Regions from separate parts of the Shewanella sp. Iso12 genome, predicted to be linked through region 1. Evidence: predicted binding sites of a transcription regulator. Region 1 holds the regulator's gene; the other holds the start of a gene.
The links. The regulator LexA, encoded in region 1, represses DNA repair genes until DNA is damaged. The targets are predictions, from matches to a motif close to TACTGTATNNNNATACAGTA.
Positions count from the first base shown of each region.

Region 1 (3,649 bases):
TGGCAGCGGCCTCTTCTTTAATCGCCTTTTTCAGCGTTTCCGAGCGCAGCAACTCATTGAACAGAGCCTGACGGTTGGGCAGCACGGGTCCTGTCATCACCTTGCGTTGCCGGCGGAAATGTACCCTGGCCACCCGTGACAACTTATGGGCAATAGCCTTGTCGGTCCCATGTTCATCGGCCATCAGCCGCAACGACACGGCATTGGAAAACTGCACAAAGTTGTCGCGCCCCAGAAACAGGATCATCAGAAACTTGCGCAGCCAAGTGGGATTTTCCCGCTCAAATACGGCGGCACGCATGCTGTCATCTTCCTTACCAGGAGTGCGGCCCCAATAGAGGCTCACTGGCACCAATTGAATATCCAGTTGTGGATTGGCCTGATGCAGGTTCAGCAGAGAAGTGAAACAGCTGAGAAATGGCTTGTTGCTCTTGCGCTTGCCGAATAGGGGCTTGGCTCCTTCCAGGCAGACGACTCGGGGAACGGTAATATCATCAACCTTGAGTGCCTCATAAGGACAAGGCAAACCAAACTTACGGGTGACTTCCGCCAATGCCGCAATATCACTGACAGATTCCGTCTTCATTACATAGGCCATCGGCTTAGCCGGATCCAGGTTCAAATCGGCGAAAGGATCCTGAGGCACCACAGTGGTATGCACCAGCTTGCTTTGGAGCCAGCGAAGAGATTTAAACCAGAATGAATCTTGTTTGGACATGTTTTTTTCAGTGTCTGAGCCACAATCAATAGCCCAATAGAATACCAGAATTTCCTGAACCTTAGCTAGGGAAGGTGCGAACCGGCCCCGGCAGTTCCTCTGGCCAATGCCTTGAACTCCCCATGCTGCATGGGCCAAGCCGTTAAAACCAAAGCACCGAATGGCTTACTTAGCCACTCCCTAAAAGTTTCAGTTTTGGTTAATACTTGCACTGATAAAAATACTGTATATACTAACAGGTACTGTATGAAAAAACAGGAATCACCATGAGACCACTGACACCGCGCCAGGCACAGATTCTGGAACTGATTAAACGCAATATAGCCGACACCGGCATGCCGCCAACCCGGGCCGAAATTGCCACCCGGCTGGGCTTCAAGAGCGCCAATGCCGCCGAGGAACACCTCAAGGCATTGGCCAAGAAAGGCTGTATTGAGATCATGCCAGGCACCTCTCGTGGTATTCGCCTGCCTCATGATGAACAAGCGGAGTCAGAAACAGGCTTGCCCCTGATTGGTCAGGTTGCCGCCGGTGAACCCATACTGGCTCAGGAACACGTTGAGCAGTATTACCAGGTCGACCCTGGCATGTTCCACCCCAATGCCGACTTTCTGCTACGGGTACGCGGCGACAGCATGAAGAACATAGGTATTCTCGAAGGTGATCTCCTGGCGGTTCACAAGGTACAGGAAGCCCGTAACGGTCAAGTCGTGGTGGCCAGGGTTGAAGACGATGTAACTGTGAAACGCTTTGAAAAGAAAGGTAATGTGGTTTATCTACATGCCGAGAACGAGGCTTACTCCCCAATAAAAGTCGACCTGACTTTCCAGCCATTGACCATTGAAGGACTGGCGGTAGGGATAATACGCAATGGAGACTGGCTATGAGCATAATGACTGGCAACGCCCCAAGACACCCAGGCCTGTGGACAGACACCGGTATTGCCGGCAATCAGCCTTGGCAACATACCGGTATCTCCAGCTTGGCCAGCCATAGCCAGGGACGTCAGGAATTATTGCGCCTCTGCCCTCAATTGGCGCAATTGAGTCAACAGGGACGCTGGATAGTCTTGATTAACGCCCCGGCCAGCATAGGTTACAAAGAAACCTTAGCAAGGGCCGGTGTCAGAATGGATAGAGTACTCTTGGTGCGCACCAAGGATGAAGTAGAAGCCTTGTGGGCAACGGAAAGAGCCCTGACCAACGGCACCTCCAGTGCAGTGATCAGTTGGATAGACAGCCTGGATGCCCGTGATAACCGCCGATTGCAGCTGGTCGCCCGTAACGCCAGAGCCATGGGCATAGTGTTGGAAACGGGACAGCAGGCGAAAGAGGTGGATAACCACCTCAACGAACTTACCCACTCCATCCATTGATTGTGTTTAAAGGCCATCCCTGGGATGGCCTTTTTTCTGTGCCTTTTTGGTGCAATGCCTTCCCCTGTCAATCGGCGGCAAACCGCGCAGCTCTGCTACTCACACAGAATTCACCTCTGGATTAACAGACGCTTTTTTTTCATATAGTTAGAAAACATCGTGATCTTGATCAATATTTAATCTACAAGTAATGTAAGAACAACGATTGTGTTATCTCCATGCAATTCGTCGTAGGTTGACCGCCCCATTTCGATTCATAGCGAGTGGTGCCGTCGCCGGAAATGCTGAGTATATTCAGCGGTAAGTGCAACAGTGGTCACCACCTGTATACCTAGAGCTAAGTGAAACCGCCGCCGCACTTTGAAGTCATCGTTGCTTTTTTGGGAACTGAAGAGTTTGCATAGAGCAAAGACTTACTGTGTGACTCTTCTTTGTAGTTGCGAATGCAATTGACAGAGGAGATGTCTTGTGAAGCAATGGCTGTGTGTTTTGCTGACCTTGTTGTGCGTCAGCTTGTTGTCTCCAGGCGCTCAGGCAGATATGCCCTTGAATATGACTCAAGGGGTAACTGAGATCAGTGGCAAGGTGTATCACCTGCACATGATCATTCTTTATATCTGTTGCGCCATAGGTTTGGTCGTATTCGGCGTGATGATCTACGCCATGATCAACCATAGGAAGTCCAAAGGGGCAGTCGCGTCCCAATTCCATGAAAGTACCAAGGTAGAAATTGCCTGGACGCTTATCCCCTTTTTAATCCTGATCCTGATGGCAATCCCCGCAACCAAAACGCTGATTGCCATGGAAGATCCCAGTGATGCCGACCTGACGGTCAAGATCACCGGCTCGCAATGGAAATGGCACTACAGCTATTTCGGCGAAGACATCGACTTCTTCAGCATATTGGCAACGCCGAGATCCCAGATAGAAGGCCAGGAAGCCAAGGGCGAGCACTACTTACTTGAAGTCGACAAGCCTTTGGTATTGCCCATCAATCGCAAAGTCCGATTCCTGATGACCTCAGATGATGTGATCCACTCCTGGTGGGTGCCCGCCTTTGCCGTCAAAAAAGACGCCAATCCCGGTTTTATTAACGAAGCCTGGACCCGGGTGGACAAACCGGGGATCTACCGCGGCCAATGTGCCGAGCTTTGCGGTAAAGACCACGGCTTTATGCCGATTGTGGTGAAGGTACTGGCAGAAGATGAGTTTGACGCCTGGATGGCGGAACAGAAACAAGCCGCGGCTACGGCCGCCGAAGAAGCTCAGGCGGCCCTCAGTGAGACCATGAGCCATGATGAGGCCATGGCGCTTGGCGAACAGATCTATATGGCGCGTTGCGCCGCCTGTCATCAGCCCAACGGCGCCGGACTTCAAGGGGTGTTCCCGGCGCTCAAGGGCAGTGCTATTGCCATAGGCCCAATCGCTGCCCATCTGGACATAGTGATCCATGGCAAGACAGGCACCGCCATGCAGGCCTTCGGCAAACAGATAACCGCCAAGGAACTGGCTGCTGTGGTGACCTATGAGCGTAATGCCTGGGGCAATAATACAGG
Region 1 is NZ_JAAUHW010000010.1:44,830-48,478, reverse strand. It holds gene plsB (glycerol-3-phosphate 1-O-acyltransferase PlsB) at 1-718, opposite strand, end outside; gene lexA (transcriptional repressor LexA) at 985-1,605, shown strand; gene HCX89_RS15940 (cell division inhibitor SulA) at 1,602-2,093, shown strand; partial or broken gene coxB (cytochrome c oxidase subunit II) at 2,583-3,649, shown strand, end outside.

Region 2 (3,649 bases), on a different contig from region 1:
GAATATGGAAAGCCTGCAACATCTGCCCGCCGAAATACTGCTGGGCATAGTCAATGAGAAACTGAGACTGCAATGCCCGGACAGAGATGCGCTTTATTACGAGCTTGACCTGTCACCTGCCCAGCTCGAGCATAAGCTCAGTGCGCTGGGATACGAGTACCATGCCCTGTCCAACCAATACCGACGCTTGAAATAACCCCAAGTTCTCAGGACGTTGCGGACTGGTCTTTGGTTTTGCTCTTGGTCGCTGAGCGATAGCTGCGCTTGCCGGTGCCGGTCTTAACGCCAGTGCTCTTCTTGGTGCTTGTGCCCTTGGGGGCACCTGCCTTGCCGGCATAAGCGCCACTGCGACGTTTACGTCCTTTGAAGCCTGTACTTTTCACGCCACTCAAGGCCGTAGGCAGTTGTGCCTTGGCCTGCTCAATAAGCTCGCCCAGTTTAGCCGTCAAGGGTTGCATAAAGGCCTGATATTTAAGCTCACGGTGACAAATCGCATCCAGGCTACTTTCCCACAGCGCCGTCATATCCGGCGTGGTGGCCACTTCAGGCAGGCTTTGAATAAGCCCGCTACCGGCCTCGGTAGCCAAAATACTCTTGCCCTGACGTTTCAAAAAGCCACGTTTAAACAAGAGTTCAATGATCCCGGCGCGGGTCGCTTCTGTGCCCAGACCATCGGTTTCCTTGAGGATTTTGCGGATCTCAGGGTCTTTCACATAGCGGCTTATTCCTGTCATCGCCGCCAGCAGTGTGGCATCGGTAAAATGCTTGGGGGGCTGGGTCATCTTTTCCACTAATTCACCCTTAAGGCAATCCAGTATCTGCCCCTGAGTCAGCTCAGGTAAGCTGGTTTGAATATCTTCCGCTTCATCGTCGGCTTTTTGTTTGCCAAACAATTGCTTCCAACCCTGTTTCAATGGCTGTTTGGCCTTGGCCACGAAGCAACCTCCGACAATGTCGATCACGGCGCGGGTTTCAAGGTACTCATAATTAGGGTAAAACTGCGCCAAATACTGACGGGCAATCTGCAAATACACCTGACGCTCACGCTGTGATAAAACCCCGAGGTTAGCCGTCTTTTCCGTAGGCACTATCGCGTGATGGGCGTCCACCTTGGCATCATTCCAGGCCTTGGACTTAAGGGCGGGATTGGGTGCTTCACAGCCTTGCAGCAGCTCTGCCGCCCCTTGGGTAATGGCATTCAAGACTGCCGGGGCCAGCTGTAACTGCGCCTTGGGCAGGTGACGGCTATCGGAGCGCGGATAGGTTATCAATTTATGCCGTTCGTACAGAGACTGCGCCGTATCCAGCACCTCTTTGGCGCTCATACCGAAGCGTTTGGCGCAATCAATCTGCAGCGCAGACAGACTATAGAGCAAAGGCGGTGCCTGGTGTCTTTGCTTACGCTCCAGCTCATCTACCCGGCCGGGTTGGCCGGTGATCCTGCCGACCACATTCATCGCCAAACCGCGGGAGAGCACCCGCCCCTCCTCATCCATCCAAGGTTGACAGGCCTCACTGGGCTGCCAGCGGGCGCTGAAACAGCTCCCCTCTTGGGTGCTAAGATGGGCAAGTACTTCATAAAAAGGTTTGGGCACAAAGGCCGCGATTTCCTGATCGCGCCGGACAACCAAACCAAGCACAGGGGTTTGCACCCGACCGACCGACAGCACCCCCTGATAGCCCACCTTGCGCCCCTGCAGGGTATAGGCACGGGTCATATTCATGCCGTAGAGCCAATCGGCTCGGCTACGCGCCAGTGCCGAAGTCGACAATGGCACAAACTCGCGGTTGCTGCGCATCTGCCCCAGGGCGCGTTTTACCGCCTGCGGGTTGAGATCGCTTATCAACAAGCGTTTAACTGCTGCCAACTTATCGCCCTTGACCCCAAGATGGGCAATCACTTCATCCACCAACAACTGCCCTTCCCGGTCCGGATCGCCGGCATTGACCAACTCACTGGCCTGCTTGACCAATTTACGCAAGACACTGAGTTGGCCGCGACTGCTGGCTTTGGGTTTAATCTGCCAATCGGACGGGACAATCGGCAGATGTTCCAACTGCCAGGACTTGTAGGCGGGATCGTAAGCATCCGGCTCAGCTTGCTCCAGCAGATGACCTATACACCAGGAAACACAATCTCCGTTGCCAAGCTCGATATAGCCCTCATGTTTGCGATGGGGTTTTGGGAGCACCTCGGCGATGGCGCGCCCAAGGCTGGGCTTTTCGGCGATATAGAGGATCATCCACTGCGTCCTTTGGCTGTCACTGAACAGTATTACTGGATAAAATTACAGTAATTCTAGCCAAGTCATCTGTCGGCTGCAAACCCTCTGTGGGTAATGGCATGATTAACTAAGCTTGATTGGGCAAAGTTGATAGAACAAGGCGATTGAACAAGGCAACTAAACAAAGCAACTAAACACAGCGCAGCTATCTATTTTCCTCCTCAAGCTCCGCCAGGAATTCTTCACTTACCCAGTCAGCCGTTTCGGGAAGGACTTCTTCTGACAACCAGGAAAAAATATCCTTGTACACGGCCCTGGCCGGAAAACCTTGCTGTTCGCGCTTTCCTGTCCAGGTTAAATGGACAGAGACCAGCTCTTTTTGTATTTCGCCGTCAATCACTTTAAACCCAGCCACGCTGTCATTGTCTTGCCGCCTGGCGATGGGATAGAAGTCCTCCCCGGTTTCTTTTTGGTATTCCATTCTCAGCCCGGGTCCGCCGGGTTCATCGATAAACCACCAAGGCATGAGTCCTGCAAATTTATGCGCTTTCAACCAGTAATACTCTATGGGTAACTGCATCTGCTTAATTCCTTATTGGCCCGACGCTCTGCCCCGGGGTAAAAGCAATTCACCTGGATTTACCATAGTTAAATCAATGGGTTATTTAAGTAAAATCATCCACTATTCAATTTGAAGTTAGCTCTGGAGTATATCCGGATCATGTTGAAGTACATTGAGCAATTTCCCAAATGGATCTCTAATATAAAAGCGGCGCACACCCCAAGGCTCTGAGATTGGCCCGTATTCAATCTTTATGTTTTGCGCTCTCAGCCGATGAAGCACCAAATCAAGATTGTCCACCTCAATAGAGAGATCTGGCACCGGCGTCCCTGAGCCGCCTTCGGTTGCCAAACTGATTTGAATTTTCATCTCTTCAGCTGAGCCAAGGGTTTTAATCCAGCCATGGTCCATAACCAGCTCAAGACCAAAAATCGATTCATAAAATACTTGGCCTGCGTCCAGGTCGGCAGCGGCCACATTGGCTACGATTCGTTTCACTTTCATCAAGCAAGTCTCCTGAAATCTGCTCAAGCCGGCAACGCCGCCGATACGAAAGAGCGAGTCTGTTTTTTTAGCCTAACCATTCGCATGGCACCTGACCTTGCCGATAGCTTTGCTTTAAATAATCCAGAAACCTTGACTCCAAGCCCATGGTCCGAGCTTTCTCAATCAGCTCCAGGTCATCTGTGATATAACAGCATATCTCGTGGCAATTGGTCGCTTCGGACAATTTTATAAACAACGCTTTGCTATCAAATTTGTTATCCAAGTGAGCATCAACCTCGCCTACTTGCTGATTTAAATGCACCCAAGCATTATCAAATGCCGCTTCATCCCTTTTATCCAGCAAGGCATCCAGCTC
Region 2 is NZ_JAAUHW010000001.1:161,042-164,690, forward strand. It holds gene HCX89_RS00755 (DUF4250 domain-containing protein) at 5-196, shown strand; gene HCX89_RS00760 (DNA topoisomerase III) at 207-2,243, opposite strand; gene HCX89_RS00765 (hypothetical protein) at 2,431-2,805, opposite strand; gene HCX89_RS00770 (VOC family protein) at 2,923-3,291, opposite strand; gene HCX89_RS00775 (hypothetical protein) at 3,359-3,649, opposite strand, start outside.
Region 2: HCX89_RS00760 (DNA topoisomerase III) is a predicted target of LexA. The motif match lies at 2,277-2,296, and genes of this name have one in related genera.